DNA from 2 places in the Streptomyces sp. NPDC003035 genome. Region 2 is predicted to be linked to the other one. Evidence: riboswitches for the same ligand, from Rfam matches in the RefSeq annotation. Region 2 holds a riboswitch; the other holds the start of a gene.
What was found. Region 2 has a riboswitch for ZMP and ZTP ahead of ACFYV5_RS31995 (bifunctional 5,10-methylenetetrahydrofolate dehydrogenase/5,10-methenyltetrahydrofolate cyclohydrolase). Riboswitches for the same ligand answer to the same signal wherever they lie in the genome.

Region 1: it holds a riboswitch for ZMP and ZTP, as region 2 does, so the genes downstream of both, glyA (serine hydroxymethyltransferase) here and ACFYV5_RS31995 (bifunctional 5,10-methylenetetrahydrofolate dehydrogenase/5,10-methenyltetrahydrofolate cyclohydrolase) in region 2, are expected to answer to the same signal.

What each region holds. Positions count from the first base shown of each region.
Region 1 covers NZ_JBIAPJ010000010.1:1,659-17,093, forward strand. Annotated here, with positions in the region: gene ACFYV5_RS28860 (isocitrate lyase/phosphoenolpyruvate mutase family protein) at 1-706, opposite strand, end outside; gene ACFYV5_RS28865 (carboxymuconolactone decarboxylase family protein) at 703-1,236, opposite strand; gene ACFYV5_RS28870 (PLP-dependent aminotransferase family protein) at 1,285-2,718, shown strand; gene ACFYV5_RS28875 (hypothetical protein) at 2,837-3,706, opposite strand; gene ACFYV5_RS28880 (hypothetical protein) at 3,796-4,074, shown strand; gene ACFYV5_RS28885 (glutathionylspermidine synthase family protein) at 4,093-5,274, shown strand; gene ACFYV5_RS28890 (polysaccharide deacetylase family protein) at 5,278-5,973, opposite strand; gene rocD (ornithine--oxo-acid transaminase) at 6,123-7,328, opposite strand; ZMP/ZTP riboswitch at 7,436-7,525, shown strand; gene glyA (serine hydroxymethyltransferase) at 7,590-8,870, shown strand; gene ACFYV5_RS28905 (hypothetical protein) at 9,259-10,029, opposite strand; gene ACFYV5_RS28910 (RNA polymerase sigma factor) at 10,004-10,612, opposite strand; gene trpS (tryptophan--tRNA ligase) at 10,669-11,682, shown strand; gene ACFYV5_RS28920 (2'-5' RNA ligase family protein) at 11,786-12,376, shown strand; gene ACFYV5_RS28925 (decaprenylphospho-beta-D-erythro-pentofuranosid-2-ulose 2-reductase) at 12,426-13,181, opposite strand; gene ACFYV5_RS28930 (FAD-binding protein) at 13,219-14,589, opposite strand; partial or broken gene ACFYV5_RS28935 (phosphatase PAP2 family protein) at 14,750-15,271, shown strand.
Region 2 covers NZ_JBIAPJ010000012.1:122,780-138,214, reverse strand. Annotated here, with positions in the region: gene ACFYV5_RS32000 (GAF domain-containing protein) at 1-1,154, opposite strand, end outside; ZMP/ZTP riboswitch at 1,267-1,373, shown strand; gene ACFYV5_RS31995 (bifunctional 5,10-methylenetetrahydrofolate dehydrogenase/5,10-methenyltetrahydrofolate cyclohydrolase) at 1,402-2,256, shown strand; gene ACFYV5_RS31990 (hypothetical protein) at 2,380-3,171, shown strand; gene ACFYV5_RS31985 (SWF or SNF family helicase) at 3,237-4,577, opposite strand; gene ACFYV5_RS31980 (DEAD/DEAH box helicase) at 4,574-7,663, opposite strand; gene ACFYV5_RS31975 (fatty acid desaturase family protein) at 7,940-9,019, shown strand; gene ACFYV5_RS31970 (hypothetical protein) at 9,036-9,218, shown strand; gene ACFYV5_RS31965 (MOSC domain-containing protein) at 9,304-9,852, shown strand; gene ACFYV5_RS31960 (tannase/feruloyl esterase family alpha/beta hydrolase) at 9,875-11,272, opposite strand; gene ACFYV5_RS31955 (hypothetical protein) at 11,418-12,395, opposite strand; gene ACFYV5_RS31950 (hypothetical protein) at 12,495-12,800, opposite strand; gene ACFYV5_RS31945 (class I SAM-dependent methyltransferase) at 13,014-13,616, opposite strand; gene ACFYV5_RS31940 (MHYT domain-containing protein) at 13,768-14,691, shown strand; gene ACFYV5_RS31935 (nitrate- and nitrite sensing domain-containing protein) at 14,864-15,435, shown strand, end outside.

The DNA.
Region 1 (15,435 bases), on a different contig from region 2:
CCTCCGCGACACCCTTCAGCGAACGCAGCAACAGCCCGTGGCCGAAGGTGATCCGGGTCGCGCCCAGCCGTCCGAGCTCGGCGAGCGACGGCCCGCCGGGCAGGGCGAGGGTGTTGAGCGGGGCGTCGACCGCGGCGCGCAGCCGCGGAAGATGCGATGCGGGCGCCTTGATCGGATAGACGCAGTCCGCGCCGGCCGCCGCGTAGAGCCTCGCCCGCTCGATCGCCGCGGCCGGATCGTCCACGCCGCGCAGATACGTGTCCACGCGCGCGTTCACGAACAGCCGCGGCCCGGCCTCCGCCCGTACCTCCGCGAGCCGGGCGGCCTGCTCCCGCGGGTCCTTGAGCCCACGGGACCGGTCGGAGTCCTCCAGGTTCACGCCGACCGCCCCGGTCTCCAGGACGCGCTCCACGAGCTCCTTCGGAGCCAGGCCGTAGCCGTCCTCCAGATCGGCCGTGACGGGTACGGCGACGGTCCGCACGATCCTCGCCACGGCCGCGAACATCTCCTCGGGCGGGGTCGAGCCGTCCTCGTACCCCAGCGAGGCGGCGATCCCCGCGCTCGGTGTCGCGAGCGTCGGGAAGCCCGCCTCCTCGAAGACGCGGGCGCTCGCCGCGTCCCACGGTCCCGGCACGACCAGCGGATCGCCCGCGGCGCGGCCGGAATGCAGGGCGCGAAGGGCCTCCGCGGTGGCGGCGGGGCTCACTTCTTGTACATCCCGGGGGTGTAGTGGCCGGGCGTCATCCGGGTGGAGACGGCGATCCGGTTCCAGGCGTTGATGACCGTGATCGCGCCGATGATCCGGGCGAGTTCGGTCTCGTCGAAGTGGGCCGCCGCCTTCGCGTACACCTCGTCCGGGACGAAGCCGTCGGTGAGGACGGTGACGGCCTCGGTCAGGGCGAGCGCGGCCAGCTCGCGCTCGGTGTAGAAGTGCCGCGACTCCTCCCAGGCCGACAACTGGACGATCCGCTCGACCGACTCACCGGCCGCCAGCGCGTCCTTGGTGTGCATGTCGAGGCAGAAGGCGCACTTGTTGAGCTGGGAGGCGCGGATCTTGATCAGCTCGTAGAGGGTGGGGTCGACGTCCTTCGCCGCGGCCTGCTCCAGGCGGATCATCGCCTTGTAGAACTCCGGGACCTGCTCGGCGAAGGCGAGGCGGGGGCCGTGCTCGTGGGCGTACGCGGTCTTGGCGTCGGTCGCCGGCGTCGTCGTCGTGATCGTGGTCGTGGTCGTCATGGTCGTCACCGTACCGGGCGCGATGGCGCAGGAGTATGGTCCATTCGCATGGCGAATGACTGGGCCACTTTCGGGGCCGACCTCCATCTGGAGCTACGGGGAACCGGCCTGCGTACCGGGCTGATGGACGCCCTGCGGGAGGCCGTGCGCAGCGGGCGTCTGGAGGCGGGCGTACGGCTGCCGTCCTCCCGCTCGCTCGCGGCGGACCTGGGCGTGGCCCGCAACACCGTCGCCGACGCGTACGCCGAGCTGGTCGCCGAGGGCTGGCTGACCGCTCGGCAGGGTTCCGGGACGCGGGTCGCCCAGCGCGCCGTGCCGCGCCGGACGGGCGGGACGGCGGGGGCGGCCGGGGCGGCGGGGACGCGGCCCCCGGTGACGGCGCGGCGGGACACCGCCCGGCCGACGTACGACCTGAAGCCGGGTGTGCCGGACCTCGCGTCCTTCCCGCGCGCCGAATGGCTCAAGGCGTCCCGGCGCGCGCTGACGGCCGCGCCCCACGAGGCGTTCGGCTACGGCGATCCGCGTGGCCGGATAGAACTGCGCACCGTGCTCGCCGAGTACCTCGCCCGGGCCCGGGGCGTCCACGCCCGGCCGGAGCGGATCGTGATCTGCTCCGGGTTCGTGCACGGGCTGATGCTGATGGGCCAGGTCCTGCGTGCCCGCCGCGTGCGGGAGGTGGCGGTCGAGTCGTACGGGCTCGACGCCCACTGGGACCTGCTGACCCGCGCGGGACTGCGGCTGCCCGCCCTTCCGTACGACGAACTCGGCACCAGGACCGAGGAGCTGACCGCCATGAAGGGCGTCGGCGCCGCGCTGATGACGGCGGCCCACCAGTTCCCGCTCGGCGGCGCGCTCCATCCGGACCGGCGGGTCGCGGCGATCGACTGGGCGCGGGCCTCGGGCGGCCTGATCCTGGAGGACGACTACGACGGCGAGTTCCGTTACGACCGCCAGCCCGTGGGCGCGCTCCAGGGCCTCGATCCCGAGCGGGTCGTCTACATGGGCACCTCCAGCAAGTCCCTTGCGCCCGGGCTGCGGCTGGCATGGATGGTGCTGCCGGACGGCCTGGTCGACGAGGTGGTGGCGGCGAAGGGCCGGGTGGACTGGGTGTCCAGCTCGCTGGAGCAGCTGACCTTCGCGGAGTTCCTCGCCTCGGGCGCGTACGACCGGCATGTCCGGGCGATGCGGCTGCGCTACCGGCGGCGCCGTGACGCACTGGTGGCGGCGGTGGCCGCGCACTCCCCGGAGACCCGGGTGAGCGGCATCGCGGCCGGCCTCCACGCGGTCCTGGAACTCCCGCCGGGCCTCGAGCCCGCGGTCCTGCGCTCCGCCGCCTGGCAGGGCCTGGCGCTCCTCGGCCTCAACCGCTTCCGCCACCCCGACGTACCGACGACCCAGGACGGCCTGGTGGTCGGCTACGCGACACCTTCGGACAGCGGTTGGGCGGGCGCGCTGGCCGCGCTGTGCCGGGTGCTGCCGTAGACGCCGTGCGTGCGGCGGTGATGGCGGCCCCGTGCGCACGGCCATGCGGCCGGCCTACGCCCCCGGCTCCCTACGTCCCCGGCCTCTTACGTCCCCGACTCCCTGCGCCCCCGGCCTCCTACGTCCCCGGCTCCCTACGGCCCCGCGCTTCGGCCTCCGCTTCCTCCAGGGCGCCCACCGCCGGTGCCGGCGGCTCCCCGAAGCGGGCCAGGACCAACGCACCGGCCACCGCGATCGTGAAGCCGAGGATCGCCGCCCACGCCAGGCCCTCGCGCGTACGGTCGCCGAGCCAGACCACGCCGACGAGCGCCGGGCCGATCGTCTCGCCGAGGACCGCGCCGGCCGTCGCCGTCGTCACCGAACCCCGCTGGAGCGCCGAGGTCAGCAGCAGGTACGCCGCGGCGCCGCCGACGAGCAGCGCGTACCAGGCGGGATTGGCCAGGTCGGGGCCGTCGATCAGCCGGACCGCCACCTCCACCACCCCGAAGCCGAACCCGGCCCCGAGTCCCAGCACCAGCGCCCGGGGCCGGTTCGGCAGCCGCCCCGCCACCACCCCGATCCCGAGGACCCCGAAGGCGGTCGCCAGCATCGCCCAGCGCAGGGCCGGCGAGCCATGGCCCTCCCCCTCCGTCCCCGAGGCGAAGGCCAGCATCGCAAGACCGCCGCAGACCACGGCCACCGCCGCCCACTCCATCCGGGTGAGCCGGACCTTCAGCAGCCACGAGCAGACCACGGCGGTGACCGCCAGACTGGCGGCGAGCGCCGCGCCGACCGTGTAGATCGGCAGGGTGAGCAGGGCGACGACCTGCAGCCCGAAACCGATCCCGTCCAGGGAGAGTCCGGCGAGGTACCGCCACTGCCGCAGCGCGCCCCAGAGCAGGGCCACATCGACCCCGCCGCCCGTCCCGGGCCTCGCCGCCCGCGCACCGAGCGCCTGCAACACCGACGCCGTACCGAAGCAGAGCGAGGATCCCAGCGCACAAATCAAACCGAAGAGCACAAAGTGACTCTAGTGCGGGGGTGCTCGGCCACCGGCCTAAACTGTGCGGTCGCGACCACGGGATGGGGAGGACTGACATGCGCAGGCTGAGGTCGAGCACGGTCGTGCTCGGCGGTATGGGGGTGCTCGCGGCGACGATCACGTCCTGCGGCTCCGAGCCGGACAGGCGGTGTGTCGACCCGCTGACCCGCGAGAAGCTGCCGAGCTACGAATGCGAGAGCGGCAGCGGCAGCTCGACCCGCGGTTCGTACTACTACGGCGGCCGGGTGGCCGACAACAAGGTCAGCGGCGGCAGCTTCGACAAGACGGCCGTCGACACCGGCGGTTTCGGCTGCTCCGGTTCCGGCGGCGGCTGAGCGGACGGACCGTACGACATGCGGCGGCACACGATCGAACCCCGGCCCGACTGGCAGCGGACGGTGGAGGAGCAGGGGCTCGTCTACCCCCTCACCCGCTATCCCGACGGCTCCCTGCGCCCGTACTGGGACGAGAGCGCGTACTACTCCTTCACCCTGCCCGAGGTCGAGGCCCTGGAAGAGGTCGTCGAGGAACTGCACGCCATGTGTCTGGCGGCGGCCGCGCACATCGTCGACCAGGACCGCTTCGCCGATCTCGGCCTGACCGATCCCCGGCTCGTCGCCCGCGTCGCCGAGTCCTGGCGCCGCCGGGCCGAACTACCCTCCCTCTACGGCCGCTTCGACCTGCGTTACGACGGTACGGGCCCGGCCAAGATGCTGGAGTACAACGCCGACACCCCCACCTCCCTGGTCGAGGCCGCCAGCCCGCAGTGGTTCTGGATGGAGGAGCGCTTCCCCGGCGCCGACCAGTGGAACTCGCTGCACGAGCGGCTCGTCGACGCCTGGAAGCGGCAGGCCGCGCTGCTGCCGCCCGGCCCCGTGCACTTCGTCCACTCCGACGGCGACGAGCTCGGCGAGGACCTGATGACGGTCGCGTATCTGCGCGAGACGGCCCAGCAGGCCGGGCTCGACACGGAGGCGCTGTCGGTCGAACAGATCGGCTGGGACCGCCTTTCGGGGCGGTTCGTGGACGACCGGCTGCGGTTCATCCGCAGCTGCTTCAAGCTCTACCCGTGGGAGTGGCTGGCCACCGACCGCTTCGGCCCGTACGTCCTGGACACCCTCGACAACGGCGGCGGTACGGGCACGACCTGCTGGATCGAGCCCGCCTGGAAGATGCTGCTCTCCAACAAGGCGCTCCTCGCGATCCTCTGGGAGCTCTACCCCGGCCACCCGAACCTGCTGCCGGCGTACCTCGACGGCCCGCGCGAGCTGGCCGCGAGCGGTGGTTACGTCGCCAAGCCGCTCCTCGGCCGCGAGGGCGCGGGCGTCACGGTCCACGAACCGGGCGCCCCGGCCGTCGTCCGGGAGGAGCCCTGCTGCTATCAGGAGCTGGCCCCGCTGCCGGACTTCGAGGGCAACCGGGTGGTGCTCGGCGCGTGGGTCGTCGAGGACGAGGCGGCGGGGCTCGGCATCCGGGAGTCGGCGGGCCTGATCACGGACGAGTACGCCCGCTTCCTGCCGCACGTCATCCTCTGACCGCTACTCCGGTACGTACTCCCGGAGGGGCGCGGGCTTCAGGCCGGCGGCCTCGGCGGCGGCCAGGGCGCGGGTGAGGTCCTGCTCCAGGGTCTCGTTGAAGTGCAGCAGGATGATGTCGCCCGCCTTGAGCCGCGGGGTCGGCGGAGTCCACTGCCCCCAGGTGGTGAAGTCGTACGTCCAGGTCACCAGGGCCTTCGCCCCGCAGGCGCGGGCGGTGGTCCGGGTGGTCTCGTCGTACGTCCCGTAGGGCGGGCGCAGCAGCCGTGGCCCGTCACCGAACTCCGCGAGGTGCCGCTCGCGCGCCCCGCAGACCTCCGCCTTCTGGCCGGCCGCGTCGAGGGTGGTCAGGTCGGGGTGGCCGACGGTGTGGTTCTCGACGCGGGAACGGCCCTGGTCGAGCAGGGTGTGGAAGTAGCCGGAGTCGTACGCGTAGGCGCCCGGGAGCAGGAAGAGCGAGGCGGGCACCCGCCGGTCGAGCAGGAGCTCGGCGGCGGCGGGGTCGTGGAACCAGCCGTCGTCGATGGTGACGAAGACGACCGGATCGTCGGTCCGGATGTGGGAGACGACGGGCACGGGCTCGGGCCAGGCCGCCCCGGGAGCGGCGTGCGCGGGTCCACCGAACGCCCCGAGCAGCGCGAACGGGACGAGGGCGGCGAGTGCGCCACGCAGGGCGCGGCGCGGACGGGGTCTCGACATGGCGGCATCATTGGCCTAGACCAACTGCCGTGTCAATGCCCCGAGTTACCTCCGCCCGCGCCTCCCTCCCCTCGCTCACCGTCCTCTCCGGCGGACCCGGCCAGTCCGACGTGGAACTCAGTCCGGCGGAACTCTGTCCGACGTGGAACTCAGTCCGACAGGACCGCCCGCAGCTGCTCCAGACCCCAGTCCAGATCCTCCTTGCTGATCACCAGCGGCGGCGCGATCCGGATCGTCGAGCCGTGCGTGTCCTTCACCAGCACCCCCCGGTCCATCAGCTTCTCCGAGATCTCCCGGCCCGTACCCCGGGACGGGACGATGTCCACCCCGGCCCACAGCCCGCGCCCGCGCACCGCCTCGACGGCGCCCGCGCCCACCAGCAGCCCCAGCTCGGCGTGCAGATGCTCGCCCAACTCGGTCGCCCGCTGCTGGTACTCCCCGGTCCGCAGCATCGCGATCACCTCCAGCGCCACCGCGCACGCCAGCGGGTTCCCGCCGAACGTCGACCCGTGCTCACCGGGCCGGAACACACCGAGCACGTCACGGTCGGCGACCACCGCCGAGACGGGGACGACACCACCGCCCAGCGCCTTGCCCAGGACGTACACGTCCGGCACCACGCCCTCGTGCTCGCACGCGAACGTCCGCCCGGTCCGGCCGAGGCCCGACTGGATCTCGTCCGCCATGAACAGCACGTTCCGCTCGCGGGTCAACTCCCGCACTCCGCGCAGATATCCGGCGGGAGGCACCAGGACCCCCGCCTCGCCCTGGATCGGCTCCAGGAGCACCGCCACGGTGTGCGCGGTGACCGCGGCGTCCAACGCCGTCAGATCCCCGTACGGGACGATCTCGAACCCCGGGGTGTACGGGCCGTAATGGTCCCGCGCCTCGTGGTCCGTGGAGAAGCTGACGATCGTCGTCGTCCGGCCGTGGAAGTTGTTCGCCGCGACCACGATCTTCGCGTGTCCGTCCGGCACGCCCTTGACCTCGTACCCCCACTTCCGCGCGGTCTTCACGGCCGTCTCGACCGCCTCCGCGCCCGTGTTCATCGGCAGGACCATCTCCTTGCCGCACAGCTCCGCGAGCTGCGTGCAGAACTCCGCGAACCGGTCGTGGTGGAACGCCCTCGACGTGAGCGTCACCCGCTCCAGCTGCGCCCGAGCAGCGTCGATCAGCCGTCGGTTGCCGTGCCCGAAGTTGAGGGCCGAGTACCCGGCGAGCATGTCGAGGTAGCGGCGGCCCTCGACATCGGTCATCCATGCCCCGTCCGCCGAGGCGACGACGAGGGGCAGGGGGTGGTAGTTGTGAGCGCTGTGCGCCTCCGCGGAAGCGATCGCGTCTTGCGTTCTCGACACGGGGTCTCCGTTCGTCCTGCGGCCAGGGGCGGGTGTGGCCCCTTTTTCTATCGTCGCTCGGATGCCGCACGAAGAAACCTGGGTGACGGCGCGCCCGCTAGGCTGGAAACACGCGCGGCGACTGGCGTACGGGGAAGTGACCCCGGGGGAGCCGCGCGCGGCAGACACACGCGGTGCCGCCCGCCTGGGCACCAGGGAACCACGACAGATCCCGTGCGCACCTGCCCCGGGACGATCCGCCGCAACGCCCGGAGGAACGCCATGAACGAAACTCCCCATCCCGCTCTCACCGCCACGGACCCCGAACTCGCCGCGCTCGTCGTCGCCGAGGAGCGGCTGCAGGCCGAGACCCTGCGGCTGATTCCCAGTGAGAACTACGTGTCCCACGCCGTCCTCGAAGCCTCCGGCACCGTCCTGCAGAACAAGTACAGCGAGGGCTACCCCGGCCGTCGGTACTACGAGGGCCAGCAGAACATCGACCAGGTCGAGACCCTCGCCATCGAGCGCGCCAAGGCCCTCTTCGGCGTCGACCACGCCAATGTGCAGCCCTACTCCGGCTCCCCGGCCAACCTCGCGGTCTACCTCGCCTTCGCCGAACCCGGTGACACCGTGATGGGCATGGCCCTGCCGATGGGCGGCCACCTCACGCACGGCTGGGGCGTCTCCGCGACCGGCAAGTGGTTCCGGGGCGTGCAGTACGGCGTACGTCAGGGCGCGGTCTCCGAGGGCGGCGGGCTCATCGACTTCGACCAGGTCCGCGACCTGGCGCTCAAGGAGCGGCCCAAGGTGATCTTCTGCGGCGGCACCGCGCTGCCCCGCACGATCGACTTCGCCGCCTTCGGCGAGATCGCCCGCGAGTGCGGGGCCGTGCTCGTCGCCGACGTCGCCCACATCGCCGGCCTGATCGCCGGCGGCGCCCACCCCTCCCCGGTCCCGCACGTCGACGTCATCTCGACCACCACCCACAAGACCCTGCGCGGCCCCCGCGGCGCGATGCTGATGTCCCGCGAGGAACACGCCAAGGCCCTCGACAAGGCCGTCTTCCCCGGCCTCCAAGGCGGCCCGCACAACCAGACCACCGCCGCCATCGCCGTCGCCCTCCGCGAGGCGGCCCAGCCCTCCTTCCGCGACTACGCCCACGCGGTCGTCGCCAACGCCAAGGCCCTCGCCGAAGCGCTGATCGCCCGCGGCTTCGATCTGGTCTCCGGCGGCACCGACAACCACCTGATCCTGATGGACCTCACCCCGAAGGAAGTCCCGGGCAAGGTGGCCGCGAAGGCCCTCGACCGGGCCGGGATCGTCGTCAACTACAACACCGTCCCCTACGACCCCCGGAAGCCCTTCGATCCGTCCGGCGTCCGCATCGGCACCCCCTCCCTCACCTCCCGCGGTCTCGGTACGGAACAGATGGCGCAGGTCGCCGAATGGATCGACCGCGGTGTCGCGGCGGCGGGCTCGGGCGACGAGGACGCGCTTCTCACGATCCGCGCGGAGGTCGCGGACCTGATGGCGGCCTTCCCGGCACCGGGCCTCCCGGCCTGATCCGACCGACCCGCTTCGCCCGGGCCCGGTCGCGGCCAGGCCCGGCTAAGACCGGCACAGTCCCGGTACCGGCCGGGACCGGCCAGGACCGGCACAGTCCCGGTACCGGCCGGGACCGCCACACTCCAGGTCCCGGGCAGGTCCCGGCAGGACCGGGCACAGTCCCGGTCCCGGGCAGGCCCAGCCCGTCCGATCCCGGGCAGGTCCCCGCAGGCTCGGCCGACTCGACTCGACTCGACCAGGCCCGACCCGGCCCGACTCGGCTCGCCCCACTCGGCCAGGCCCGACCCGGCCCGACTCGGCTCGCCCCACTCGGCCCGGCCCGGCTCGGCCCGGCTCGGCCCGGCTCGGCCGGACCCGTCCGACGGGTCCGGCCGAGCCAGGTCGGTCAGCCGACCGACTCGGCCGTCCGGCGGGCCCGCTCCCGGTCCGGTATGCCTTCCAGCCGGAAGGTGAGCGCGCCCCCGCTCCTCGTCCAGAGGAGCGTCGGGCCCGCCGTGCGGACCTCATGGGTCCACACCGAGCCGGTCGCGTCCGTCATCGGAAACGTCAGCAGATGCGGGGCGGCGAACCAGTAGCCCTGCGCGCCGTCCGGCAGATCGACCCACTCCGGGTGCGTCGTGACCTGCTTGGCGAAGCCGATGTCCAGGCGGGCCGGGAACTCGTCCAGCCGGACCGTGTTCGCCCCGTCGCGCCAGCACAGGGCGATCACCGCCCGCCCCCGCTCGGCCGAGCCGGTCACCGAGACCGCGTCCGGCGGGCCGAGCGCGCTCGGTATCAGCGGCGCGAAGCCGGCCCTCCGAGCGGCCTCCTCCAGGGGCACCGGGTCCGGGCACCCCGGCACCGCCGCACCTGGGACGGGATGCGCCCCGGGGTCGTACCGCACCTCCACCCCACCGAAGCCGAACCAGTCCGCCACCGTCGCCCGCACGGGAGGCGTGAGCACCAGGACGATCAGCACCCCGGTCAGGCTCGCCACCAGCGCCCGCCATCGCTCGCGCACCCACGCCCAGCGCCGTCGCCGGGGGACCGGCACCGGCACACGCTCCGCCAGGAGCTGAGCGAGCACCCGCTCGGCCATGGTCTCGCCGTCCACGTCCGGCACCCGCAGATGCCGTCCGAGGTCACGCAGCTCATCCGGGAGCCCGTCGTCCGTCATGCTCGTCACCTCCTTCCCCTGTCAGCGCCAGACCGAGCTTCTTCAGCGCCCGGCTCAGCCGGGACTTCACCGTCCCCCGCGGCCAGCCGAGCGCCTCGGCCGTCTCCGTCTCGTCCAGCTCCAGCAGATAGCGGTGGATCACCACCTGCCGATGGTCCTCACCGAGCCCGTCCAGCGCCGCCAGCAGCCGGCGCCGCCGCTCGTCCTCCTCCACCGCCACCGCCGGATCGGCCCCGTCCGGTATCAGCGGCTCGCTCCCCAGCAGCTCCGCCTCCCGCCCCGCGACGGCCCGCTGCCGACCCGCCGAGCGCACTGTGTTCCTCGTCTCATTGACCACGATCCGCAGCAGCCACGGCCGGAACGCGGCGCCCTCCTGGAACCGCCCCAGCGACCGGTACGCCTTGAAGAAGGCCTGCTGCACCACGTCCTCGGCCTCCGCACCCGCTCCGCACGCCACCGCCGCCCGCAGCGCGACCGCCGTGTGCGCGCGGACCAGCGCCGCGTACGCCTCCGCCTCCCCGGCGCGCACCCGTGCGATCACGGCCCCTTCGTCGACGATCAGGCCCCCCTCCCGCGTCCTCACACTCTTGATACACCGGCAGTCCGGGATCGGTTCCCACACCTGAGAGAATGAGGAACATGGCCTCTGATCGTCCTCGCGCACTCTCCGGCATCCAGCCCACCGCGGGCTCGTTCCACCTCGGCAACTACCTCGGTGCGATCCGTCAGTACGTCGCGCTGCAGGAGACCCACGACGCCTTCTACATGGTCGTGGACCTGCACGCCATCACGGTTCCCCAGGACCCCGCCGAGCTGCGCGCCAACACCCGGCTCGCCGTCGCCCAGCTGCTCGCCTCCGGCCTCCACCCGGACCGCTGCACCCTCTTCGTCCAGAGCCACGTCCCCGAGCACGCGCAGCTCGGCTGGGTCATGAACTGCCTGACCGGCTTCGGCGAGGCCTCCCGCATGACCCAGTTCAAGGACAAGTCCGCGAAGCAGGGCGCCGACCGCGCCACCGTCGGCCTCTTCACGTACCCGATCCTCCAGGTCGCCGACATCCTGCTCTACCAGGCGAACCACGTTCCGGTCGGTGAGGACCAGCGCCAGCACATCGAGCTGACCCGCGACCTCGCGGAGCGGTTCAACGGCCGCTTCGGCGAGACGTTCACCGTCCCGGAGCCGTACATCGTCAAGGAGACCGGGAAGATCTACGACCTCCAGGACCCGACGATCAAGATGAGCAAGTCGGCGTCCACGCCCAAGGGTCTGATCAACCTGCTCGACGAGCCGAAGGCGACGGCGAAGAAGGTCAAGAGCGCGGTCACCGACACGGACACGGTCATCCGCTTCGACCCCGTGAACAAGGCGGGCGTCTCCAACCTGCTCACCATCATGTCCACGCTCACCGGGACGGCCGTCGCCGACCTGGAGAAGAGCTACGAGGGCAAGATGTACGGCGCGCTGAAGACCGACCTGGCCGAGGTCATGGTGGACTTCGTCACGCCGTTCCGGACCCGTACGCAGGAATACCTGGACGACCCGGAGACGCTGGACTCCCTCCTGGCCAAGGGAGCGGAGAAGGCCCGCGCGGTCGCCGCGGAGACCCTGGCGCAGACGTACGAGAGGGTGGGCTTCCTGCCCGCCAAGCACTGAGTCCGAGGACCCTGGCCTCAAGGGCGGTGCAGGCCGCACACTGGCGGCTGCACCACCCAAAATCCCGAGAACCATCCTGAAGACAACGACGGAGGAGAACGACGTGGGGACCGTAACGCTCGGCGTTTCGATCGCGGTCCCGGAGCCCTACGGCAGCCTGCTCCAGGAGCGGCGCGCGGGCTTCGGGGATCCCGCCGCGCACGGCATCCCCACGCACGTCACCCTCGTCCCGCCGACGGAGGTCGACGAGGAGCGGCTGCCCGCGATCCGGGCGCATCTCGCCGAGGTCGCGGCCGGCGTCCGCCCCTTCCCGGTCCGTCTGAGCGGAACCGGAACGTTCCGCCCGCTGTCGCCGGTCGTGTACGTCCGCCTCGCCGAGGGCGTCTCCGCCTGCGCCTGGCTCCAGGAGCGGGTGCGGGACGAGTCCGGGCCGCTCGTGCGCGAGCTGCAGTTCCCGTACCACCCGCACGTCACGGTGGCGCACGGCATCTCCGAGGAGGCGATGGACCGGGCGTACGAGGAGCTGGCCGACTTCGAGGCGGCCTGGACCTGCTCGTCCTTCGCGCTCTACGAGCAGGGACCGGACGGGGTGTGGCGCAAGCTGCACACGTACGAGTTCGGCGACGGCCGCCCCGTCTCCACGGTCCCGTCCCAGGGCGCCCCGGTCGACACGCCCACCCCGACCACCGGCTGACCGCCCTCCGGGTCTCGGCCCGGCCGGCCGGGGATCCGCCGGCCCGGGATCACAGCGGAAGGCGTCGGAACACCGGCCTCGGTACGTGTCGGAGCGCCGACATCACCATGCGCAGCGCCCCCGGCACCCACACCGTCTCCGAGCGGCGCCGCAGTCCCAGTTCGATCGCCCGCGCGACGTCCTCCGGCGTGGTCGCCAGCGGGGCCTCCTCGAGACCGGCCGTCATCCGCGACCGTACGAACCCGGGCCGCACGACCATCACGTGCACCCCCGTCCCGTGCAGCGCGTCCCCGAGCCCCTGCGCGAATGCGTCGAGACCGGCCTTTGAGGAGCCGTAGATGAAGTTGGCGCGGCGGGCGCGCTCTCCGGCCACGGAGGAGAGCACCACCAGCGAGCCGTGCCCCTGCGCCTGCAGCGCCGCCGCGCAGACGAGCCCGGCGGAGACGGCCCCCGTGTAGTTGGTCTGCGCGACCCGGACGGCGGCGAGCGGAGCGGCCTCGTCGTGCGCCTGGTCGCCGAGGATCCCGAAGGCGAGCAGCACCATGTCGATGTCGCCCTCGGTGAAGATCTTCCCGAGGTGCTCCGTGTGCGACTCGGTGTCGAGGGCGTCGAACGGGACGGTGTGCACCTCCGCTCCCAGCGCCCGCAGCGAGTCGGCGGCGGCGGTCAGGGCGGGGGAGGGCCGCCCGGCGAGCCAGACCGTACGGGTGCGGCGGGCGATCAGCCGGCGGGCGGTGGCGAGCCCGATCTCGGAGGTGCCGCCGAGCAGAAGCAGGGACTGCGGGGTTCCGAAGGCGTCCTTCATGACGATCAAACTCCTCAGCGAGCAATCGAGCGAGCAATCAGAGGGCGAGACGACGGGAGAGGTCGGAGGTGAAGACGGACCGCGGGTCGAGCACGGCGCGCAGCGCCTGGAAGTCGGCGAGCCGCGGATACATGGCGTGCAGCAGTTCGGGCCGTAGCCGGGAGTCCTTCGCGAGGTAGACCCGGCCGCCCGCGCCCACCACCTCCTCGTCCAGCTCGTCGAGGAACGCGCCGAGTCCGGAGAGACCGGCCGGAATGTCGAGCGCGAGCGTCCAGCCGGGCACGGGGAAGGAGAGCCAGCCCGGGTCTTCCTCGCCGAAGCGCTTCAGTACGGCGAGGAACGACGGGCAGCCGCGCCGCGCGATCCGCTTCACGACCCTGCGCAGGGTCTCCTCCTGCCCGTATCCGACGACGAACTGGTACTGGACGAAGCCACCGCGCCCGTAGATCCGGTTCCAGTGCGGGACACCGTCCAAGGGGTGGAAGAAGGTGGAGATCCGCTGGAGTTCGCCGGTGCGGCGGCGGGGCGCCCTGCGGTACCAGATCTCGTTGAACAGGCCGACCGTGGTGCGCCCGAGCAGCCCCTCGGGAACGAGCGCGGGTGCGGCCGGCAGCCGCCCGGGGCGGAAGGCGAGGGGCGCGCGGCGGGCGCGGCGGTCCCGGACGGGGATCGCGTCGTACGGGGCGTGGTCGCCGCGCGTGAGGACGGACCGGCCGGTGGCCGCGCCGCGGGCGAGGAGGTCGATCCAGGCGACCGAGTAGCGGTAGCGGTGGTCGGTGGCGGTGAGACGGGCCATCAGGTCGTCGAGGTCGGTGGCGCGTTCGGTGTCCACGGACATCAGCGAGGTCTCGACGGGCAGGAGCCGGAGGGTCGCGGAGAGGATCACACCGGTCAGGCCCATGCCGCCGGCGGTGGCGTCGAAGAGGTCGGTGCCGGCGGCGACGGTACGGATCTCCCCGTCGGCGGTGAGGAGTTCGAGGGAGGTCACATGGCGGGTGAAGGAGCCGGAGACATGGTGGTTCTTCCCGTGGATGTCGGCGCCGATCGCTCCGCCGACGGTGACGTAACGGGTCCCGGGGGTGACGGGGACGAACCAGCCCAGCGGGAGCAGCACCTCCATCAGCCGGTGCAGGCTCACCCCGGCGTCGCAGACGACGACGCCCGCGGTGGCGTCGATCGAGCGGACGCGGTCGAGTCCGGTCATGTCGAGGACCGAGCCGCCGGCGTTCTGGGCGGCGTCGCCGTAGGCACGGCCGAGACCGCGGGCGATGGATCCGCGCGCACCGCACGCGCGGACCGCTTCGGACGCCTCCTCGTACGTACGGGGGCGGTGCACGCGCGCGAGGGTGGGCGCGGTGCGGCCCCAGCCGGTGAGGGGTGCGAGGGGGGAGTGGGTCTCGGCAGCCATGGAGGCGACCGTATCGCCCGCCATGTGCTGTATGCCTGCTTTGCGCCTGGTTCGTCGAAATGGGTGATTAAACGAGTGTCAGGAAAGATTGCCGTGCGGTCGCCGACCCGCCGGGCCAGAGTCACCCCTGGTTGACCGAACACCGGGGAGGCGGAGCCAGATGCGATACGCGGACTGGGCCGGGGACTGGGCCGGGGCCGAGCGAAGACTCCTCGCCGCCCTGCGCCGCTGCGGGCGGCGGGCGCCGGTGGCGACCGCCGCCCGCGCCCTGTCCTTCAGCGGTGAACACGGCGCGCTGTGGCTCGCGGCCGGGCTCACCGGCGCGGCGGTGGATCCGGAGCGACGGACCGGCTGGCTGCGCGGCACGGCGCTGATCGCCGCGGCGCACCTGGCGAGCATGGGCGTCAAGCGCGTGGTGCGGCGGCCGCGGCCGGGGACGGCAGAGTACGAGCCCCTGGTCCGCACGGCCGGCCGGCACTCGTTCCCCAGCTCCCACGCGACCTCCGCGGTGGCGGCGGCCGTCGCCTTCGGCGCCCTGCACCCGGGCCTCCGCCGCCTGGCCGGCCCGGCCGCGACCGCGATGTGCGTCTCCCGCCTGATCGTCGGCGTCCACTACCCGACGGACGTGGCAGCCGGCGCCCTCCTCGGCGCGGCCACGGCGTCCCTGGGCCGCGGCTGGCTGCACGTGACGCCCGTACCCCGCCACGCGCGCGTGGCACCCGCACCGCCCCACGCGCGCGTGGCACCCGGACCGTGGACCGCACACGTGACATCCGCTGCCCGCGCCGTGCGCCTGGGGCCCGCAGCGCGTCCCGTGAGCGGGGGGCCCGTACCCCGCCACGCGCG
Region 2 (15,435 bases):
CAGTCCGCGAGCAGCCCCGGATCACCCCGGTCCACCAGCGCCGCCCGCAGGCGGTCCGAGAGCCGCTCACGCAGCCGTACGACCCCCGGCGCGCGCGAACCGGGAAGGAGCGGCCCCGCGTACGCGCCGAGCGCCGCCGACAGCGCGCCCGAACCGAGCCGCCGGTCCACCGTGCCGAAGTCCGCGTCCACCACCGCGTCGAGCCGGTACGGGCGCGAGCGCACCAGTTCCCCGCCGAGCAGCCCGCGCAGCCGGGACAGTTCGGCCCGCAGCGTGACGGGGGTGACCGACTCGTCCTCGTACAGCAGCGTCAGGAGTTCGTCGCCGCTCACTCCGTCGGGGCGGTGGGTCAGGAGGACCAGGATCTCGCTGTGTCGGCGGCTCAGCTGCAGCCGGCGGCCGGCCACGCCGATCAGCGCCTCGTCCCGGCCGAGCGCGGTCAGGCGTACCCGGTCCGCGGCCGGCGGGGGCGCGAGCAGGGCCAGGTGGGACTCGGCCGCCCGCGCCACCGCCTGCACGAACGCCAGGCTGTGCGGATGGGCGAGCCGGTCCCCGCCGGTGATGTCGACCGCACCGAGCAGGCGTCCGGTGTGCGGATCGTGCACGGGGGCGGCCGCGCAGGTCCAGGCCTGCACGGGCCGCTGGAAGTGCTCGGCGCTGAACACCTGCACCGGTCGGTCCACGGCGATCGCGGTCCCCGGCGCGTTCGTCCCGGCCACCGACTCCGACCAGCGGGCCCCGGCGACGAAGTTCATCGCGCGGGCCCGCCGCAACGTCCCTGGGTGGCCCTCCACCCACAGCATCCGCCCCGCCGCGTCGCAGACCGCGAGGAGATGCTCGCCATCGGTCGCGTACGTGCCCATCAGCTCCCGGATCACCGGCATGGCGGCCGACAGCGGATGCTCCTCGCGATGCCCGGCGAGCTCCTCGTCGGCCAGCTCCACACAGGCCGCGCCGTCCGGGCTCACCCGGGCCCGGGCCGAGCGCCGCCAGGAGTCGGCGACCAGCGGACGGACCGGAGGGAGCGGCATCCGGCCCCCACCGGTGAAGGCGTCGTGCGCCCGCCGCAGCGCTCCCGGGTCCGGCTCCGAGGTCACCCACGCATCGCTCAACTCGGCCTCCACGTCGAGGTCCACCGTTCCGTTCGTGGTCATCGTCGTCCGCGCGCAGGCCGCCCACAAGCGTCCGGACAGCGCGGCATGGCGCCCTGTCCGGATGCCGCCCCATGCCGCCCCCAGGTCCTCACGAGGTCCTCACGTAGAGTGGAGCTCGGGCCGTGACTGGCGCTTGAGGTGGATCACCACCGGGGAGCGGCCCGGCGGACTCCACGCACCCGCGTGGACCCGTCACTGCCGTGCGCCTGGGCGATCACCTGTCCTTCACGACGCCCAGGAGTGGCCCATGTCCACCAGCACCGCTTCCCTCATGGACGGCACCGCGCTCGCCCGCCGCACGGTCGAGGAGACCGCGGCCCGCGCCGCCGAGATCACCCGCCGCACCGGCGTCACGCCCTGTCTCGCCACGGTGCTCGTCGGCTCGGACCCGGCCTCCGTCACGTACGTGAAGATGAAGCAGAACCGCTGCGCGAAGGCCGGAATCCGTTCCCGGCACGTGGAGCTGCCCGCCGCGACGACCACCGAGGAGCTCGTCGCCGCGATCACCGCGCTCTCCGAGGACCCCGAGGTCCACGGCATCCTGCTCCAGCACCCCGTCGGACCGCACATCGACGAGCGCGCCGCCTTCGAGGCGATCGCCCCGGAGAAGGACGTCGACGGTGTCACCATGGCCTCCTTCGCCGCCATGGGCTTCGGCCTTCCCGGCTTCGTCTCCTGCACGCCCGGCGGCATCATGCGCCTGCTCGACGCGTACGACGTCGAGCCCAGCGGCAAGCGCGCCGTCGTCGTCGGCCGCTCCGCGATCCTCGGCAAGCCGGCCGGCCTGCTGCTGCTCGGACGCGATGCCACCGTCACGTACTGCCACTCGCGCACCACCGAGCTCTCCTCCATCGTGGCCGAGGCCGACATCCTCGTGGCGGCCGTGGGCCGGCCCCGCTTCATCAAGGGCGAGGACATCAAGCCCGGCGCGGTCGTGATCGACGCCGGCTACAACCCCGGCAACGTCGGTGACGTCGACTTCGAGACCGCCGCCGAGCGGGCCTCGCTGATCACGCCCGTACCCGGTGGCGTGGGTCCGATGACCATCGCCGTGCTCCTCGCGCAGACCGTCGAGGGGGCGGAGCGTCAGCTCGGGCTGTAGCACGGGGGTGGGGGCCGCGTACGAGCCGTGGGCGAACGGGTTTGATCACAGTTCGGTACAAGGTGTGCTGCAACTTGTTCTCGAACCGCGGCAGCTGACGGCCGGTGAGTGACCCTGGTCGGCATGTCCACGCTCTCCGCCGACCTGTTGTCGCCGCTCCGGTACTTCGTGCTGCCCGTCCTGCTCGTGGTGGCGGGTCTCGTGGCCGCGAGCTGCCACGCCGGCGGGGGAGCGGGCCGGTTCTCGGCGGAGCCGACGGATCGTACGTCAGCCCGGACCGCCCAGGGCGGGAGCCGGGAGCTCGCACCCCAGGGCGGGTCGCCCACGGACGGGCCCGCTCCCCGCACCGGCTCGCGGGCCTCCGGGGCACCGGCCTCCACCTCACCGGCCTCCACCTCACCGGCCTCCACCTCACCGGCCTCCACCTCACCGGCCTCCACCTCACCGGCCTCCACCTCACAGGGCCCCGGCTCATCCCGCCCGTCGTCGTCCGTCGCCACCGGGCCCGGCCCCTCCGCGCCCGGCCCGTCCGCGCCCGGCCCGTCCGTCCCCGTGCCCTATCAGCGGCTCGGGCCGGGGGAGTGCTTCGACATCGACCGGGAGGCGCCGGGCACCGTCGTGCGGCGCCGCTGCGGCCAGCCGCACGACGCCCAACTCGTCGCCGTGGTCCGGCTCACCGGCGACCACCGCACCGACCGGGACGTACGCGACGGGGCCGCGGCGCTCTGCCGGGAGCCGCTGCGCCGCAAGGCCGCGGAGCAGCCGTACGGTACGCGCTGGACCACCTTCGTCCAGTACCCGTACCGCAGCGGCTACCTCCTCGGCTCCGACACCGTGGCCTGCAGTCTCGCCGCGCACACGCCGGACGGAGGCGCGGGCGGCGCGGCCCGCAAGCTCACCGCGCCGCTCCGGTGACGCATCGGCCGGCGCATCGGGTGAGGCATCCGGCCGGCGCATCCGGCTGACGCTCAGCCCGCGCCTCAGCCGTCGCCCAGCGACAGACCCGCGAGCGCGGCGGCCGGATCCTGGTCCGCCGGGCCGGCCGGGACCCAGTGGCCGCGCTCCCTGCGGTAGGGCCACCAGCGGCCGTCCTCGCCCAGCCGCAGCTGCGCCTCCGCGCCGACCACCGTCCAGCGCGCCGCCCCCGCCGGCCGCAGCACCGGACGGTCGGCGTCCTCCCAGGCCTCCGCGAGCAGCGTCTTCGCCCGGGCCAGCGCCTCGGGTCCCGGCGTCCACTCCTCCTCCAGTACGGACAGGGCGGCCGCGCCCCCGAACCGCCACGCGCGCGTGGCCAGGTCCAGATCCGCCCGCCGACGACCGGACCCGTCGGCGAGCCGGGTCGCGATCCCCGGCGGGACGGATTCGGCGGCGGCCAGTCGCACCGCGTCCTGCCCGACCGCCAGGGACGGTTCCACCGCCGCGCGTTCATGTCCCGGGGCGAGCGCCTCGGCCAGCAGCCGGTGGGCCCGCCCGGCCGCGTCCGCCGCCAGGAACTCCAGCGCCACCGGGTCGAGGCCGGGCGCAGGGTCCGTCTCGGTGTCCAGGGACGGCGGCGTGCCCGGCGCCGGAGGGAGCACCGGCGGGGCCGGCAGCGGAGGCAGGATGTTCCGCGCGGCGAACGCCTCCTCGGCCGATACGCCCCCGGCCGCCGCCTGCGCATCGACCGCCCTCTCCGCATTCTCCGAGGTCGAGGCCGAGGCCGAGCCAGGGGTCGAGCCCGGGCTCGTCGGAGCCGCCCGCGCGGCGCTGCGCTTCTGCAGCTCGTCCAGGAGCCCGCGCTCGCCGCGCCCCCGCATCAGCAGCAGCACGAACGGATCCTCGTCGAGCAGCCGCGCCACCTGGTAGCAGAGGGCCGCCGTGTGCGGGCAGTGGTCCCACGCCTCGCAGCCGCACTCCGGATCCAGATCACCGATGCCGGGCAGCAGTTCCAGCCCGGCCGCCGCCGCGTCCTCCACCAGGTGCGGCGGCATCTCGTGGTCGAGCAGGGCCGCGATGTGGCCCGCGCTCTCCACCGCGAGGTCGAGGAGCCGGTCCCACTCGTCCTCCGACAGCTCCTGCAGGAGCACGTCACTGCGGTACGACGTGCCGTCGCCGTCCCGTACGACCGCCGTGATCCGCCCGGGGCGCACGGAGACCGCGCCCACCGCACCCCCACGGGCGTGCTTACGCCCCTTCTTCAGCTGTTCGCCGTCGAGAGCCGTGTCCTCGAGCGCCTTGAGCCAGGCCCGGCCCCACCACGTGCGGGCGAAACCGGACCCCTGGGCCGGCGGCAGCGCCGCGAAGGTCCGCTCGGCGTCGTGCATCCCGTCGTACCCGCTCATCGTCCGTCCCCTCGCAGCTGGACCAGATCCGCCAGCTCGGCATCCGTCAGTTCGGTCAGCGCCGCCTCGCCCGAGCCGAGCACGGAGTCGGCCAGCGCCCGCTTGCGCAGCAGCATCTCCGCGATCCGGTCCTCGATCGTCCCCTCGGCGATCAGCCGGTGGACCTGCACCGGCTGGGTCTGCCCGATGCGGTACGCGCGGTCGGTGGCCTGGGCCTCCACCGCCGGGTTCCACCAGCGGTCGTAGTGCACGACATGCCCGGCCCGGGTGAGGTTGAGCCCGGTGCCCGCCGCCTTCAGCGACAGGAGGAAGACGGGGACCTCGCCGTCCTGGAAGCGCGCGACCATCGCCTCGCGCTCGGCGACGGGCGTGCCCCCGTGCAGGAACTGCGTCCGTACGCCCCGCGCCGCCAGATGCCGTTCGAGCAGCCGTGCCATCTGCACGTACTGCGTGAAGACCAGCACGCTCGCGTCCTCGGCGAGGATCGTGTCGAGGAGCTCGTCCAGGAGCTCCAGCTTCCCCGAACGGCCGTCGATGCGCGGCCGCTCCTCCTTCAGGTACTGGGCGGGATGGTTGCAGATCTGCTTGAGTCCGGTCAGCAGCTTCACCACCAGACCGCGCCGTTCCATGCCGTCGGCCTCGGCGATGGCCGCGAGGGTCTCCCGCACCACCGCCTCGTAGAGACCCGCCTGTTCCTTCGTCAGGGAGACGGCCCGGTCGGTCTCGGTCTTCGGTGGCAGCTCGGGGGCGATCCCGGGGTCCGACTTACGGCGTCGCAGGAGGAACGGACGGACCAGCGCGGCGAGCCGTTCGGCGGCGGCCGGGTCCTCGCCGCCCTCGACGGCCGAGGCGTAGCGGGATCGGAAGGTGCCGAGCCGGCCGAGGAGGCCGGGCGTCGTCCAGTCGAGGATCGCCCACAGCTCGGAGAGGTTGTTCTCGACGGGAGTGCCGGACAGGGCGACGCGCGCCTTGGCCCCGATGGTGCGCAGCTGTTTGGCGGTGGCCGAGTACGGGTTCTTGACGTGCTGGGCCTCGTCGGCGACGACCATGCCCCAGGGCGTTCCGGCCAGCGCTTCGGTGTCCAGCCGCATGGTGCCGTACGTCGTCAGGACGAACTCGCCGTCGGCCAGGCCCTCCAGGCTGCGGGACGGGCCGTGGAAGCGGCGCACGGGCGTGCCGGGCGCGAACTTCTCGATCTCCCGCTGCCAGTTGCCCATGAGCGAGGTCGGACACACGACGAGCGTGGGACCTGCGGCGGCGGGCTCGCTCTGCCGGTGCAGATGCAGCGCGATGAGCGTGATCGTCTTGCCCAGGCCCATGTCGTCGGCGAGACAGCCGCCGAGGCCGAGGGAGGTCATCCGGTGCAGCCAGTTGAGGCCGCGCAGCTGGTAGTCGCGGAGCGTCGCGGCGAGCGCGGCAGGCTGGGCGACCTCCTGCGGTCCGCCCTCCGGGTCGGCGAGACGGGCGCGCAACTGCTCCAGCCAGCCGGTCGCCTGGACCTCGACCCGTCGGCCGTCGGCCTCGGTCGTACCGGTGAGCACGGCGCCGAGCGCGTCCACGGGCGTGACCTTGCGGTCGTGCGAGGCGCGGGCGCGGCGCACCTCGGCCGGATCGACCAGTACCCACTGGTCGCGCAGCCGGACCACCGGGCGACCGGCCTCGGCGAGCTGGTCGAGTTCGGCACGGCTGAGCTCCTGGTCACCGATCGCGAAACGCCAGTTGAAGGCGAGGAGGGCGTCGGCGGACAGGAAGGAGGGGAGCGCGGAGGAGCGGTGACCGACGGGGCCGCTGCCGGGGTCGTCCGCGACGCCGACGCCGGCGCCGACGCCGGCGCCGACGCCGGCGCCGGCGGTGTGCGGGGCCTCGGGGCCCGGTCGCCCGGTCGCGGAGGGATCGCCGTCCGGCGGGCCGATCACCGCGCGCACACTGAGCCGGTGTGCCAGGTCGCGCGGCCAGTGGATCTGGACGCCCGTCGCGGCGAGTGCCCGAGCCGCCGGCCCCAGCAGATCGGTGACCTCCTCGTCCGCCAGCTCGACGGCGTCCGGGACGGCAGCCGAGAGCAGCGGAGCCAGCGGCGCCCAGGCGCGGGCGGCGCGGCGCAGCGCGAGGAGGGCGTCCATCCGGGCCCGGGGCCCGAACGCTCCGCCGGCCGGACCGGATCCGGCCCAGACCTCCGCCGCGTCCGCGACCAGCGCCGGGTCGGCGACGCTGTGGATCTGCAGGACGGCCCGGAAGGCCGGAGCCTCCTGCTCACCCAGGCCCGGCAGTTCGAGGCGCAGCGAGAGCCGTACGCCCGCGTCATGGCCGGCCGCCACGTCCGCGGCCCATGCCCGCTGCGCGGGCAGCACCTGCGGTTCGTCGGCCGCGAACGCGGGCCCGCCGGCGGCGAGCGGTGCGGCCGGCGTGCGCGGCAGCCCGTCCGCGACCGCGTCCACGAAGGCGCGCAGCAGCCCCTCGGGCTCGGGGAGCAGCAGCGGGCCGGAGTCGGAGAGTGGGCGGGAGCCGGACAGCGGTACGGAGTGGGACAGAGGTACGGAGTGGGACAGCGGTACGGAGTGGGCGGTGGGCGGCATCGAGGCGGCGAGCGCCCGTAGCTCGGCCAGCTCTTCCGGGCCGAGGGGACCGGCCCGCCACGCGTCCCGGTCGGTGGGCGTGAGGCCGGGCAGGAAGAGCCCCTTGGCCGCGAGGTGCAGGCCGAAGAGGGCGGCGGCCCCCCAGAAGGCGGCCGCGGGCGAGGCCGCGCCGGAGAAGCGGGCGCGGGTGAGGGCCGGCAGGGCGTCCCGTACCGGAAGGAGGAGGGCGGGAACGGAGTGCGGACGGACGCCGTCGGCGACGGCCGTCACGACCGTCAGTTCCTCGGCGACCGCCGTCACCCCCATCGCTTCCGTCAGCGCGTCGGCGACCGCCGTCAGCCCCGTCGCCGTAGCGGTCGTCGTAGCGGTTGTCGTCGTCAGTTCGTCGGTGGCCGACGGAGACGTCGCGTCCGGGGACAGGAAGGCGATCCGGCCGGCGCGGGGCGGATCGGCGGGCAGGAACACGGCGGAGCAGCGGGCGAGTTCATCGAGTCTCCGGGACGGCGACAACACATTCCTCAAATTTGACTACCGGGGTCGAGCGGCCGAGGGTACTCGAACCGACCGGTCGCCCGTGAACGGAACCGCCGTGATCTGGCTCACGTCGCCCGCTCACGCCGGGGCGGGTCCGGACCCGGAGGGTGGAGCCAACCCCACCCCCGTCCCCCGGCAATCCCCCTGGAACCCCGGGGGATGCCGTCATTCCTGCGGACGACCTGCGATCCGTACGTTCGAGGGAGTCCGGGCGGCCCGCGCCCGGGCCCCCGCCCACGGACACCGGAGACCGCCATGCCCCAGGCCACAGCAACGCTCACGGCGCCCGATCGGGGCACCGCCACCAGAAGGGGCGGCGCCGGCGAGTTCACCCCGTTGCTGCGCACCATCAGGGAGCAGGGGCTGCTGGAACGCAGGACCGGGTGGTACGCCCGCGGCATCGCCGTCAACTTCCTCGGACTCGCCGCCGTCGTCGCGAGCCTGGTCCTGCTCGGCCCCTCCTGGTGGGCCCTGCCGCTGGCCGTCCCGCTCGCCCTGCTCTCCGCCCGGGCCGCCTTCGTGGGTCACGACGCCGGGCACGCCCAGATCTGCGCCGACCGGCGCCGCAACCGGCTCATCCAGCTGGTCCATGCCAACCTCCTGCTGGGCATGAGCCAGGAGTGGTGGAACGACAAGCACAACCGCCATCACGCCAACCCCAACCACCTCGACAAGGACCCGGACGTCGCGGCCGACATCCTCGTCTTCGCGCAAGCCCAGACCACCGGACGGGCCGGCTTCCGCGGCTGGCTCACCCGCCACCAGGCCTGGTTGTTCTTCCCGTTGACCACCCTCGAGGGCATCGCGCTCAAGGTGTACGGATTCCAGGCGCTGTTCTCCACGGACGGTCCGTACAGGACCCGGCGCGAGCGGCTCGTCGAAGGCGCGCTGCTCCTCGCCCACGTCGCCGGGTGCGCGACCCTGCTGCTCACCACCCTCACCGTCGGCCAGGCCCTCGTCTTCGCCCTGATCCACCAGATGCTCCTCGGACTGCACCTCGGCCTGGCCTTCGCCCCCAACCACAAGGGCATGGAAATGCCCGACGACCATCCGGACGGTGACAGCTGGGGCCATCTGCGCCGCCAGGTGCTCACCTCGCGCAACATCCGGGGCGGGGCCCTGACGGACTGGTTCCTCGGCGGTCTGAACTACCAGATCGAGCACCACCTCTTCCCGAGCATGCCGAGGCCCCATCTGCGACTCGCCCAGCCCGCCGTGCGTGCGCACTGCCGTACGGTGGGTATCCCCTACACAGAGACCGGTTTCGTCGAGTCCTACCGACAGGCGCTCGGACATCTGCACGAGGTCGGGGAGCCGCTGCGCTCGGCAGCGTGACAAGGAGGCGTCGGACATGTCGACACGGACGAAGATCGTGATCGGGGGAGTGGCCGTCGGCCTCCTCCTCATGCCCCTCATCGGATTCTGGATGTCCCTGCTGGTGGTGCTCGGCGTACCAGCCGTCGCCTACCTGGCCCTCGACCCGGGCCAGCGGCGCCGCGTACGCCGGATCTCCCGCAAGGAGCTCCACCGCTGACCTCCACCGCTCGGGGAGCGTCTGGCGTAGGCTCGACGATGATCACCCGCATGTGATCATCGGATCGGGAAGAGGAGCTCACCTCATGAGCAGCGGCGCTACCGTCACGACGGTCAGCAGCAACGGCGTCTACTCGTTCACCAAGCCGAACCGGGACAGCATCACGCTGCTCGCCGGTCTCGGAGTGGAGGGGGACGTGCACGCCGGCGTCACGGTCAAGCACCGTTCCCGCGTGGCCAAGGACCCGACCGTGCCGAACCTGCGTCAGGTGCACCTGATCCACGCGGAACTCCTCGACGAGGTCGCCGGGGCCGGGTTCGAGGTCGCACCGGGCGCTCTCGGAGAGAACATCACCACGCGGGGCATCGACCTCCTCGGCCTGCCGACCGGCACCCGGCTGCACCTCGGCGCCGAGGCCGTCGTCGAGGTCACGGGCCTGCGCAACCCCTGCGCCCAGATCGACGCCTACCGGCACGGCCTGCTCAAGCAGGTCCTCCGCCGGGACGAGAACGGACAGGTCGTCCGGAAGGCCGGGATCATGAGCATCGTGCTGACCGGCGGAGAGGTGCGGCCCGGCGACCCGATCCGGGTCGAGCTGCCGGCCGAGCCGCACCGCCCTCTGGAGATGGTCTGAGCTCCGTCCCCGTTCCGGTCCCTTACGGGGCCGCCAGCGCGCAGGAGTTGACCACGTCACCGCTCGCCGGCCGTGCGATCGTACGGTCCGCGGGCGGAGCCGTGCCCGCCTCGACCCACTCCCTGAGCGCCGTGAACGCCGAGCGGTAGCAGGGCAGGATCGGACGCAACCGGTCCGGATAGGTGTCGTACAGGCCGTCCGCGTGGGTGCCGTCCTGGACCGTGTAGTACCGGTGCAGCCCGGCCCGGCCCCGCGCCTCGACCATCCCCGCGTATACGTCGGAGTCGGTCGCGATGGGCAGCAAGGTGTCCAGATCGCCGTGCAGGGTGATCAGCGGCTTGCCGATGCGCCCGGTCAGCGCGACCTTGGCGACGGCCCGGCGCACGGACGCGGGGCGGGAGGCGTAGTCGTACGAGGCGTCGGAGACGCACGGGGAGAGGATCTGCTCGATCGTCGAACCCGCCGTGGCGCCCGGGCACCCGGGGTCGTACGACGGATCGAACTCGGCCCGGAAGACCTTCTGCGTCAGGCCCCAGTACGCCTTCTCGTGGTACGGCCACAGGAAGCGCGAACCGGGGGCGAAACCGGCGTCGATCATGTCCTGGTCGGAGGCCCGGCCGAGGGCGCGGGCCACGGTGACCGGAAGACTCGTCAGCAGGTTGGGGCCGCGAGTCGTCCAGAGCACGCCCTCCCAGTCGACCCCGCCGTCGTACAGCTCCGGGCGGTTCTCCAGCTGCCAGCGGGTCAGATAGCCGGCGTTGGAGATGCCTGTCATGTACGTGCGGTGGGGCGCCCGGCCGTAGCGCTGCCGTACCACCTTCTTCGCGGCCTTCGTCAGCTCGGTCACCCGGTCGTTCCACTCGGCGACCGCGTCGCCCGGCCGACGCCCGTCCGTGAAGAAGTCCGGTCCGGTGTTGCCCTTGTCGGTGGCGGCGTAGGCGAAGCCCTGGGCCAGTACGTGGTCGGAGATGAGCGTGTCGGTGGAGTACTGGCGCCGGGTGCCGGGGGCGCCGGTCACGACGAGCCCGCCGTTCCAGTTCTCGGGGAGCCTGATCACGAACTGCGCGTCGTGGGCCCAGCCGTGTGTCGCGTTGAGCCGCGAGTCGTCGGGGAAGTAGCCGTCGATCTGGATGCCGGGGACGCCGGAGGGATTTTTGCTGCCCTGCGCGGAGAGGCCCGCCTGATCGGCCATGTCGGTGTACGGGGTACCGGCCAGGCCGGCCGTCGTCAGATCCCCCAGGCAGGCCGTCCGCCGGTGCTCGGCGCCCAGGACGTGGATCCGGTGGTGCTCCGCGCAGGTGGGCGGAGGGCCGGACGGCTCCCCGGCGGCCCCTGCCGGCGCGGCGGGACCGGCGACGGTCAGGGCGGTGAGGAGTGCGGCGAGCAGCGGGACGCCTCGGTTCAGGCGTGGGGACGGCATGGACGGCCTCCGGCGGGACGGCGGGACGAGGGTGCGCCGCCACATCGTGCGGCGCGCCCTTCCCGTGCGGCCATGGTCCGGGGCCACACCTCGGGCCCTTGGCCCATGTGGGGCCGCGGCCGGCGGGGTCAGGTGCTACGGGACGTCAGGAGGGACGTACCGCCATCGCGTCCAGGGCCTTCAGAAGGCCCGGCAGCTTCGGGCCGCGTGCCACGGGGAGGACCTCGTGGGGTTCGTCGTCCAGGAGGACGAAGGCCATGTCGTCGGTCCGCGCGACCAGCGACCAGCCGGGGCCGTCGGCCCGCAGCATCCGCGCCCCGCCGGCGGCGAAGCTGGACCGCACACGGCCCACCGGCGGAGCGTCCTCCAGATAACCGCGCAGCTCGGCGAGCGCGCGACGGACGCCGTCGTAGGGGTCGCGAGGGTCGTCCCCCTGGGCGGTGACGCGGCCGTCGGCAACGCCGCCAGGTCCAGCCCCCTCGGCGCGTTCTGCCATGCCGGCCATGCCGGCCATACCGGCCGGGTCCGCCGGGCCGTCACCGGCTCCCACCGCCGCAGCGTTACCGCCCCGGGCGGCCATGTCGGCCATGCCGGGCCGGTCCGCCGGGCCGTCGTCGGCTTCCGCCGCGGGGTCCTTGCCGTCCCCTTCGCCGTCCATCTCCGCCCGCCAGGCCGCCCACTGCAGCGCCACCTCGTCCGCGCCGAGCCTGCGCTGGGCCGGTCCCCAGGTGGTGCCGTCCGGCGGGGACAGCGGCGTGCGGTCGCCCTCCTCGGGCTCCGGATCGTGCGGCGCGGGGAGGCCAGGGGCGGCCGTGGCCACGGCGAGCGGCCAGCCAGGGAGCGCGGCCACGACCGAGCGCTCGTCGGGGGAGAGGTCGTACTCCATCCCGCAGTCCCAGGACGCGATGGCCACCGCGACCAGCGACACGTCGTCGATGATCACGGTCCACCGTGCACCCTCGCCGTCCTGGCCGAGGACGAGCCCGTACCCCTCGGCGTACGGCTCGAGACCCAGCGCCGCGCAGGCAGCCGGGTAGTCGTCCCCCAGGACGCTGGGGAACTGCGCGGGCGTGAGCAGCACCGCGGTCAGCACGTACAGCGCGTCGTCGTCGGCGGTAGCCACATCAGCCTCCCCATCTGGTCGTCGGCGCACCTTAACCAGTGGGTAACCCGCGCGTCGAGAGTCCCTGGAAGGAAAGTGGCGCGGCCGATTCCGTACGGCTCAGGCCCCCGGCAGTCCCAGCAGCGACCGAGCCACGGTCTGCGGCGACTCGTCGCGCTCGCGGGCGAGGGCGATGACGGCGCGGCAGGCGAGCTCGTTGACGCCGAAGGAGAGGGCCTCGGGGGAGACCCAGGTGGCGGCCTCGTCCATCCGGTCCTGATCGTCCTCCACGCAGCCGACCACATAGACCGCGGCGGCCTCGAAGAGGTTGTGCTGCCGTCGCACCCGAGGTTGCTGGGCAGGATCCTGGGGCGCGCGTCGCGCGGTCGGCAGAAGGGCGTTGAATATCGCTCGCACACGGGCCATGGCCTGCCGCCTTCCCCGGACACGGTTGCCCGGCACCTCCACCGTAGACACGGAAGTGCCGGGACAGAAGGGCGCGTCGAGTTCGCGTCACGCCCGGCGGAACACCGCCGTCATCGTGCCGCTCCGCGTCGAAGCGGACGCGGTCCCGACCGCGGGGATGAACCTCGTCCTCGTCGCTCTGTACGACGGGGGCTCACCCTGTACGACGGCGCCTCACCGGTCCTGGCGGACGGCCAGCACCAGGTAACGGTCCTCCTCGTCCACGTAGCTGACCATCCGCCATCCGGCACCGGAGAGGAGCGGGCGCAGGTTGGGCTCGGCGCGCAGATCGTCGTCGGTGATCCGCCGGCCGTGGCGGGCGGCGAGGGCGGCCCGGCCGATGGGATGGAAGAGGGCGAGCTGTCCGCCGGGGCGGACCACGCGCGCCAGTTCGCGCAGGTTCTTCGCGGGGTCCGCCAGGTGGGAGATGAGACCGGCCCCGAACACCGCGTCGAGCGCCTCGTCGCGCAGCGGCAGCCGGGCGACATCCGTCAGGAGCAGCCCGGCGGACCCGTCGCGCCCGGCGCGTACCGCCTCGGCCAGCATCTCCGGGGTGAGATCGGCGCCGATGACGGTCCCGGCCGGACCCACGGCCGCCCGCAGCGCGGGCAGGGCCCGGCCGGTGCCGCAGCCCGCGTCGAGCACCGCGTCCCCGGGGCGGAGCCCGAGATCGGCGACGGCGGCGGCGTAGGCGGGGCCGTCGTCGGGGAATCGGGCGTCCCAGTCGGCGGCGCGGGGACCGAAGAACTCCTGGACGTGGGTGGGGTCATCGCTCATGCGTGCATGATGCCTCAGCCTCAGGGGTGAACGTCCTGTGCGCACGTTCGAGCGCGGCACGATCGTTCTGGAACATCTCTATGTCATATTCCATCAGCTTTCGAAATGCGCCCCTGATGCGCCCCCTTGTCCGGACTAGCGTCCCCGAGTCATGGGACACCTGGACCACGCCACCTTCGGCTGGCTGACACCCGCGCTGTCGTACGCGATGGCCTGCGCCGGCGCCGCCCTCGGACTGCGCTGCACCGTACGCGCGCTCGAAGCGACCGGCCGATCGCGACGCAACTGGCTGCTCACCGCCGCGTCCGCCATCGGCACCGGCATCTGGACGATGCACTTCGTCGCGATGCTCGGCTTCGGCGTGACCGGGACCGACATCCGCTACAACGTTCCGCTGACCATCCTCAGCCTGCTCATCGCCATGGCAGTCGTCGGAGTCGGCGTCTTCGCCGTCGGTCACGGCCGTGACCGGGTCCGCTCCCTCCTGATCGGCGGTCTCACGACCGGCGTCGGCGTCGCGAGCATGCACTACATGGGCATGGCCGCTCTCCGGCTGCACGGGCAGGTGACGTACGACCCCCTGCTCGTCGCGCTCTCCGTCGTCATCGCGGTCGTCGCCGCGACGGCGGCGCTGTGGGCGGCGCTCAACATCCACGCACCGGCCGCCGTGGCGGTCGCCTCGCTGGTCATGGGAGCGGCCGTCAGCAGCATGCACTACACCGGCATGGCCGCCGTCCGGGTCGAGGTCGTGCCCTCCGCGGCCTCCCTGCCCGGTGCCACGGCCATGCAGTTCATCTTCCCCCTCGCGGTCGGACTCGGCTCCTACCTCTTCATCACCTCGGCCTTCGTCGCCCTCTCCCCGACGGCCGGGGAACGCGCCGCGTACGCCTCGGCCGAGCGCCTCGCCGAGCCCGACGAGCACGCGGTGGACGTAGCACCCCCCGGCTACCGCCCCGAACCGTCTGCCGCCGGCACCGCGGCCGCCAGGTTCTCCTCCGCGTACCCGGGGGAGACGGCCGGCGCCTCCTCCGCGTACCCGGCGGGCCACGTGGACGGCGGGCGGGCGTACCCCTAGGCCGCACCCAGGCCGCACCCGGGCCAAACCCGGGACATGCCTGGGCCACAGCCGACACCCAGGCCACGCCCCCTCGGCGTCTGCCGCCCACCGCCGCAAGGGCGGCGAACGGGCGGCCCGGCGCGAGGGACGCACACCGCACCAGGACTGACGCAGCCGGAACGAGGAGGCCATGCGAACTCCCCGCAGGACCCAGGACGCCGACACCACCGCGCCGACGCAGGCGGCGCGCGGACGGCGCGCGCACGCGGGGCCGCCCGCCGACGAACCTCCCGAGCGCGCCCCCGACGGGCAGGCCGCCCCGATGGGGCCGGCCGGCCGGGCCCGGCCGGCCGCTCCGCCCCGACGCCGTGGTCCGCGCCCCCGGACGGTCCGGGCGAAGATCGTCTCGCTGCTGATGGTCCCCGTCGTGTCGCTGCTGGCCCTCTGGGGTTTCGCCACCGTCACCACCGCGCAGGACATCGCACGCCTCCGCCAGCTCCAGCGGGTCGACGCGGAGATCCGCGAACCCGTCGCCGCCGCCGTCACCGCGCTGCAGGCCGAACGCCGCGCCGCCGTACGCCAGGTCACGGCGCCCGGTGCCGGACGCGTCACGGAGCTCAAGGAGCAGGGGCGCCGCACCGACGCCGCCGTCGCCCGCCTCCGCCTCGACGACGGGCACACCGTCGGCGACACGGGGGACCTGCCCCGTGACGTCGCCGACAGGGTCGGGCAGTTCGTCGCCAAGGCGGAGGGACTCGGCCG